DNA from 2 places in the Thioalkalivibrio sp. ALJ15 genome. Region 2 is predicted to be linked to the other one. Evidence: predicted binding sites of a transcription regulator. Region 2 holds the regulator's gene; the other holds the start of a gene.
What was found. Region 2 encodes FNR, which switches genes on or off when oxygen is low (the NO sensors DNR and NnrR bind a similar motif). Its sites were predicted from a motif close to TTGATNTANATCAA; they were not measured.

Region 1: G015_RS0108765 (cytochrome-c peroxidase) is a predicted target of FNR. The motif match lies at 1,953-1,966, and genes of this name have one in related genera.

What each region holds. Positions count from the first base shown of each region.
Region 1 is NZ_KB912058.1:411,700-415,325, reverse strand. Features, by position in the region: gene G015_RS0108775 (class I SAM-dependent methyltransferase) at 1-196, opposite strand, end outside; gene G015_RS0108770 (DUF3817 domain-containing protein) at 323-637, shown strand; gene G015_RS0108765 (cytochrome-c peroxidase) at 690-1,808, opposite strand; gene G015_RS0108760 (ethylbenzene dehydrogenase-related protein) at 2,286-3,617, opposite strand.
Region 2 is NZ_KB912057.1:259,300-262,925, forward strand. Features, by position in the region: gene G015_RS0104840 (cyclopropane-fatty-acyl-phospholipid synthase family protein) at 1-1,164, opposite strand, end outside; gene fnr (fumarate/nitrate reduction transcriptional regulator Fnr) at 1,370-2,101, shown strand; gene G015_RS0104850 (TIGR02444 family protein) at 2,094-2,579, shown strand; gene G015_RS0104855 (DUF2058 domain-containing protein) at 2,627-3,196, shown strand; gene G015_RS0104860 (DNA mismatch repair protein MutS) at 3,212-3,626, opposite strand, start outside.

The DNA.
Region 1 (3,626 bases), on a different contig from region 2:
GGTTGTGATAACCCTCCGTCAGCAACTCATCCACCAGGACGGATGCACCCCCGCCGATATCGACGATGGCGGCTTCGGCACTCGGAGCCACCTCCCGAATCAAAGCCCTTGATGTACGGGCCTCGGACTCGTACCAGCCCACCGCCTCGGTATCACGCGTCTGGTAGACCTGTTCCCAGTGCTGCTTGTTGCTCATATGCGCTCCCAGGGAAACCCTGATTAATGGCCACGGCGGACGCTGATTGCGCCAGCCCGTTGACGAGTGCCGTGGATCGCCTGTGCTACCCTTCGCCACGTTTTCCGTGTAGCCGGTCCGCAGTCCATGAAATTTTTCCGCCTGATCAGCGTTCTCGAGGGGTTGTCGCTCATCACCCTGCTGTTTGTCGCGATGCCGCTGCGCACCTATGCGGATATGCCGCTGGCCGTCACCTATGCCGGCTGGGTGCACGGCATCCTGTTCATCATCTACGGTGCGACCTCGCTGATCGCCAGTCACTTGAGCGGCTGGTCGGTGTGGAAGTGGCTTCTGGTCCTGCTCCTCGGCGTCGTGCCGTTTGGCTTCCTCTACGTGGACCGCATGATCCGCCACGAGGCTTCCTCCAGCGGTGAGGCCGGGGCCACCCAAAGCGCAAACTGAAAACGGCCACCCCAAGGGTGGCCGCCAGTTGCAGGCCGTACCACGAGGCCCGTTAGTCGCTCTTGGCGAGCTCGTCGCTACCTTCGCGTTCCTTCAGTGCATCCTTGACCCCTTCCGGAAGGTCAAACGGAACCCCCTCGGGCGGACGGAAGTTCACCGGGATGTCCCCGGTCAGGGATTCCATGAAGGCCACCATGCTCTCGACCTCGTCATCGCTGAGTTCCTGCCCAAGCTGGATCAGCGCCATGATGCGGGTTGCGTCCTCCAGCGTCTCGACACTGCCGTCGTGGAAGTACGGGCCGGTGTTGGCGATGTTGCGCAGGATCGGCACGCGGAAGAAGTACTGATCGCTTTCGTCCCCGGTTGCAGCCATCAGCCCTTCGTCGATGTCGTCCGGATGGGTGCCGGTATGTTCCCAGTAATCCTCGACCACCCCGAAGCGCTGGAACTGCTCGCCACCGGCCAGCGGGCCACCATGACAACCGGCACAACCGGCATCCATGAAGTTGCGCAGACCACGCAGCTGGATTTCGCTCAGGACGTCGTCTTCGCCATCCAGGAAGTCATCGAAGGGTGCCGGATTGCGCAGCGTAGCCTGATAGGCCTGCAGTGCGAGGCCATAGTTTTCCGGGTTCACGGCGTCATCGTCGTCGGGGAAGGCCTCCTCAAATTTCTCGGCATACCCGAATTCTTCGAGCAGCGGCAGGATGTCTTCCTGCTCGTCAAAGCCCATCGAACCGGTAATCGAACCCTGAGCCTGCTCGGCGCCCGTCTCGCGGTCGCCCAGCCAGCGGTTGGCCTTGGTGTCCATGGAGAAGAACACGGTCTGCGAATGACGCCCGGTCTCGTTACCGCGAGCATCAATGGACAGGCGGCGCAGGTCGGAACCCCAATTCTCCTGGTAATGGCAACTGGCGCAGGCGGTCATGCCGTCCCGCGACAGGCGCTGGTCCCAGAACAGGTGCTCGCCGAGGACGGCCTTGGGATCGTTGCGTTCCTCGAAGTTGGAAGGCGTGACCGCGCCAAACATCACCCGCGCGCGATCGCGAAGCTCCTCGGCATCCTCGCTATCGGCCTGAGCCGAGGAGAAACCAATGCTGGCGACCGCCAGCACGGTGCTGGCCAGCAGTGAGTGGACCAATGGACGGGACTGGAAGCGGAACGGTTTCATACTGAACCTCCTGTGGAGCAGACGCGGTTCTGCGGGTCCGCGTCTCTGGATGGGCCGAACACCGGAGCTGCGAGGGTGGCGTTCGGCGGCAAGGACAAGGCTTTTGGGCCTGGGGACAGGCTACCGAACCACCTCAGTCATCCATTGATGCAGATCATATTCAGCTTCGATCCGGGGGAACGGGTCTTTCGCCGCCTGGTCTTGCCGGCTCCGAAATGGCGTTTCAGCACCAGGATCCGGGATAGCCGCTGCACGGTTTCCAGGATTGTCTGTTGAAGATGTGGGATAACAAAAGTTGTGACCCAGCGTGGGACACCGGTGGCGGGAGCCGGTTTTGCCAACCCGGGAGACACGAGCTTAAACCTTGTGCCTTTGCGTGCATGGCATCGCAAGAGGGCATCGCGCGCCCCCGGCAGCCGCGAGTGGCGACACCAGGCGCGCTCCGGTTTGAGCGCGCCTGGTGCCGATCAGCGCGACTCAGTCCGCGTCGCGCAGGAGCTGCTGCTCCATGTCGACAATGAAGCCCGGCAGGGTGTCCAGGTCGTGCTGATCACGCACACCCTCCTCGCCCTCACGCACCAGCTCGCGGCCAGGATGGTTGTCGCTGTGCAGGAACTGATAGGTGATCTGCCCGGGGTAGAACACCTCGACCTCGGTCCATTCCAGATCGGCGTCGCCCAGATCCCCATCGACGCGCCGGGCCACGATGTCGGCCTCCCCGTCTTCCAGCCCCAGGGTCATCGGCAGCGAGACCAGGTGCCAGCGCGCGCCCGCGGCACTGTGAACCGCGAAGGCCACGTTGTAGGACGCTCCGTGTTCCAGGGTCTTGCTGTCACGGTCATTGGGTGCCTCGAGCGAACGGGTCAGCGCAATCCGCCAGGCGCCGTCTTCGTAGCTACCATCGGCACGGATCGCGCCGCGACTGCCGCTCGGCTCTTGCAGGAACCGCTGCGGGATCACGTCGCCTTCCTGCCAGTCGTGGTCCGGATCGAAGGCGACCGCATTGCCCTCGTGGATGTAATAGAAATCGTCCTGCCCGTACTCGCGGGCGATCAGCGCTTCCCACTCCAGGGCGGGGGCTCCGACCTTCTCCGGATCAAACATCCAGGCGGGTTGATCGGCATCGTCGTCCCAGTTGGTCGTGAACATGCTGGTGCCCTCGGACGACAGGCGGTAGTGCAGCACGTAATTGTTGTCCGCATAACCCATCGGATGGCTGCGGTGCGCGCGCCACTGCCACAGGTCGAGGAAGACGCCATCGGACTGCAGCTGATCCACGGCGTCATCATCGAGAATCTGACCCCAGGAGGTCTCTTCCGGGTCGTCCGTAACACGAGTCTGCGGGAGATACTTGCGGACATCGCTGCGCCCGAGCTCGCCACCCAGCTTGGGATGCTCGCGAACCGCATCCGCGTCCACCTCGGAGGTCAGGCTGCGCATGCCGTCATGCGCGGTCATCCACCCGCCCATGCGGTCGAAGCCTTCCACCTTGCCGTCGTCCAGCATCATGGAGATACGGTCCTCGTACAGGCCGTGCTCGTCCGGCCCCGGGCCGCCGGATCCGTAGCGCACCCACTCGCCATCCTCGTAGCGCCAGACCTGGTGATACCAGCTGGGGGTATCCGTCTCGTACTCGTAGTGGATGCGGAAGTCGTCGTCGTTGTAGACCGCGGCAACCCGCAGGACCGCGCGGGCATCCTCTTCGGCGGGAATAAAGACATTACGATCCGTGTCCACGACACGAGGTTCGGCCAGCGCCAGGGCCGGGCAGGCGCCCGCGACCGCAAGCGCCATCAGTGTTTTTTTCATGTGCTTCTC
Region 2 (3,626 bases):
CAGATAGTCGCGGGTGAGCGGCACGGCATCCTGCTGTTTGGCCACCTGGATGTGGAACACCACCTGGCGCCACCAGCGGAAGGTCGCCTCGCAACTGGCCAGATAGAACTCCCACATGCGGCAGAAGCGCTCGTCGAAGTGGCCCACTGCCTCGGCACGGATGTTCTGGAACCGCCGATACCACTCGGCGAGCGTCTCCGCATAGTGCAGCCGCCAGAACTCGATATCGGTGGTATGCAGCGGGGTCGGCTCCAACGCCTCCATCACCTCGGACAGTGCCGGGGTATAACCGCCAGGGAAGATGTACTTGCTCAGCCAGGGGTTGGTGGTCCCCGGAGGCCCCTGGCGGCCAATCGTGTGCAGGACGGCCACGCCATCGTCCTTGAGCAGGTCGTTCACCCGCTGGAAGAACGTGCCGTAATTGGGCACGCCGACATGCTCGAACATGCCGACACTGACGATCCGGTCGTACTGGTCGTCGTGTTCGCGGTAGTCCTGATAGAAAAAGCGCACGCGATCGTCCAGCCCGCGGCGCTTCGCCTCGGCCTGGGCCACTCGCAGCTGCTCCCGGGACAGGGTGATTCCGTCCACCTGGACATCGGCATTCTCGGCCAGGTGAAAGGCCAGCCCACCCCAGCCGCAGCCGATATCCAGCACCCGCTGACCGGGCTCCAGCACCAGCTTCTTGCGCAGCATCGCGCACTTGGCCTGCTGGGCCTCCTCCAGGGTCATGTCCGGGCGCTCGAAATAGGCACAGCTGTAGAACATGCCTTCGTCGAGAAAACGGCGGAACAGCCACTCGTCCACGTCGTAATGATGGGAGATGTTCTGGTAGCTGCGCGCGATACGGTTGCCCTGCTCGAGGACCGCGCGAAACATGCACACCAGCGGGTGCACACGACGCTGGAATCTGGGCGCGAAGTTGCGCATGGCCACATCCAGAAACACCCGGATGCCCTCGGGACCCGGCGACCAGAGCCCGTCCATATAGGTTTCGCCCAGCTGAAACCCGGGATCTCGCGCGATGCGCTTGAGGGCCGCCCGATCATGGACCTGCAGCGTGATCTCGGGTGCCCCCTGCCCGAAACGGCGCTCGCTCCCGTCCGGCTCGCGCAGGATCAGCGTGCCGTGGTGCATGTATTCGTTCAGCATCCGTTCGATCATTGCGTCCCTTCCCATGCGAATCGCCTGCTATATTAAACAGAGTCTAGATATCGCACTCGCTCCGCCGCAAGCCTCTGAATTGGCTGATCCCTGCCACTCCAAAAGGTTCCACACTCACAATACCGGAATTCCTCATACGGGCAACCTCTATACGGGGGCCTCACACACCTTCCCTCACCGATGGCAAAACCGCTAACCTGAGCACATGACACTGCGCCCGACCCAAGCCTGCGAACACTGCACCCTGCGCCAGCTCTGTCTGCCGATGGGGCTGCCACAAAACGAACTCTGGCAACTCGACGAGATCGTGCAGCAACGCCGTCCGATCGAAAAGGGGGCCTTGCTGTTCGGCATGGGCGAGCGCTTCGACACCCTGTTTGCCGTACGCACCGGGGCGTTGAAGACCGTTCTGATCGGCGACGACGGTACCGAGCAAATCACCGGCTTCGCCCTCGCAGGCGATCTGCTGGGGCTGGATGCGATCCACTCCAGAAAACATCCGGTCAGCGCGGTCGCCCTCGAATCCACCAGTGTCTGCGCAGTCCCGTACACCCATGTGGACGACCTCGCCGGCAGGCTTCCGACATTCCGCCAGCACATGATGAACGTGATGAGCCAGGGGCTGGCTCAGGACGAAAGCCTGCATGCCCTGCTCGGGCAGCGCACGGCGGAGCAGCGCCTGGCCACATTCCTCGTCACCCTGTCGGAGCGGCATCGTGCACGGGGCCTGTCCACCGAGCGCTTCTACCTCCCGATGTCGCGCGCCGACATCGCGAACCACCTGGGGCTGACTCAGGAGACCATCAGCCGCCTGTTCACACAGCTGCGCAACCAGGGGGTAATCAACCTGCACACCCGGGATCTCGAGATCCTCGAGCCGACGACCCTGCGCAGTACCGCCGGCGTGACTTTTACGCCCGCCGCCAGTAGTGCCTGAGGCCGCCCGGCCACACGACTTCGACCGCTTCTGGGATTTCGCCCTGCGGATATGGGCCTGCGCCCCCGCACGGAAACGCCTGCTGCACTGGCAGGATGCCCATGAGGTCGATGCCATCCTCGCCCTGTTCGCCCTGTGGTACCCACGGCGAGTACACACACACGACTGGCAGGCGCTGATGCAGGCCGCCGCGCGCTGGCGCGAGCAAACCACCTCGCGCGTGCGCGCCCTGCGCCGCCGTCTCAAGCCCAACAGCCCCGATGAGCGACAACGCCAAGCCCTGTACGACGCCGTGAAAGGGCTGGAGCTGGCTTGCGAGCGCACGGCTGCGATGCGACTGTGTCAGCGCACGCAGGCGCTGGGCAATCCCGCTGCGACTCCCGATCTTGCGCGGCGTTTACACCTGCTGTTTCCCACCCTTCCCATGACCGAGATCCTGGACGGATTACCCGAACTTACACACGTCGGCTGCACATAGCAGAGGTTCGGGCTATCCTCCCGACACATTTTCTACAGGCAAGCGGCATGTCGGACGATCTGCGCAATCAGCTCCTGAAGGCCGGGCTGGTGGACGAAAAACAGGTGCGCAAGGCCAAGAGCCAGAAGCACAAGGCCCAGAAGACACAACCGAAAAAGAAAAAGGGCAAGCCCGCCGACGCCGAGGCTAGCGCCGCTGCGGCTCGTCAAGCCGAGCAGGCCCAGCGCTCGCGGGAGAAGAACCAGGAACGACAGGAAAAGGCCGAACGCCGCGCGCGCCGGGCGCAGATTCGCGAACTGGTGAACCAGCACCTGGCCCCGATCCCCACCGGCGACGCCGCGATCGACTACCACTTCCAGTTCGACGGGCAGGTCCGCCACCTGCCGGTGACCGAGGACACCCGCAAGCGCCTGGTCGACGGCCGCGCGGCGCTGGCCGGCCTGGAGCTGCACCCGAGCAAGGGTTTCCGTGTAATCCCGCGCGACATCGCGGACAAGATCCGCGAGCGGGATGCCGAATGGCCGCTGGTTATCCCGGCCGAGGAAAGCGGCGGTTCCGAGCCCGATCCCGACGACCCGTACAAGGACTACGTCGTCCCCGACGACCTCATGTGGTAACGCCTCGCTCGGGGCTCACGCCTTGCCGGTATCGCCCCCGGCCTGGGCGGTGGGGAGTTCGGCGAAATGCTCGCGCGCACGGGCAACCAGCTGGGCCGGCAGCCCGTTCTTCTCGGCAATCGTAAGACCAAAGGACACACCCGGCTCGCCAATCAGCAGCCGGTAGGTCGGGGACAGCGTCTCGGCATCGAACTGCATCGAGGCGTTCACGATGCCCGCGTGCTGGGCGGCATAGTCCTTCAGGGGCGCCAGGTGGGTATTCACAATCCCGCGCGTGCCACGCGCACGCAACTCGTCCAGCATCGCCATCGCCAGTGCCGCGCCCTCGTCGGGGTCGGTGCCCGTACCCAGCTCGTCCAGCAGGATCAGGGTCTCCGACCCCGCGTGATCAAGAATCCGCTTCAGAACCTCCACATGGCCGGCAAACGTG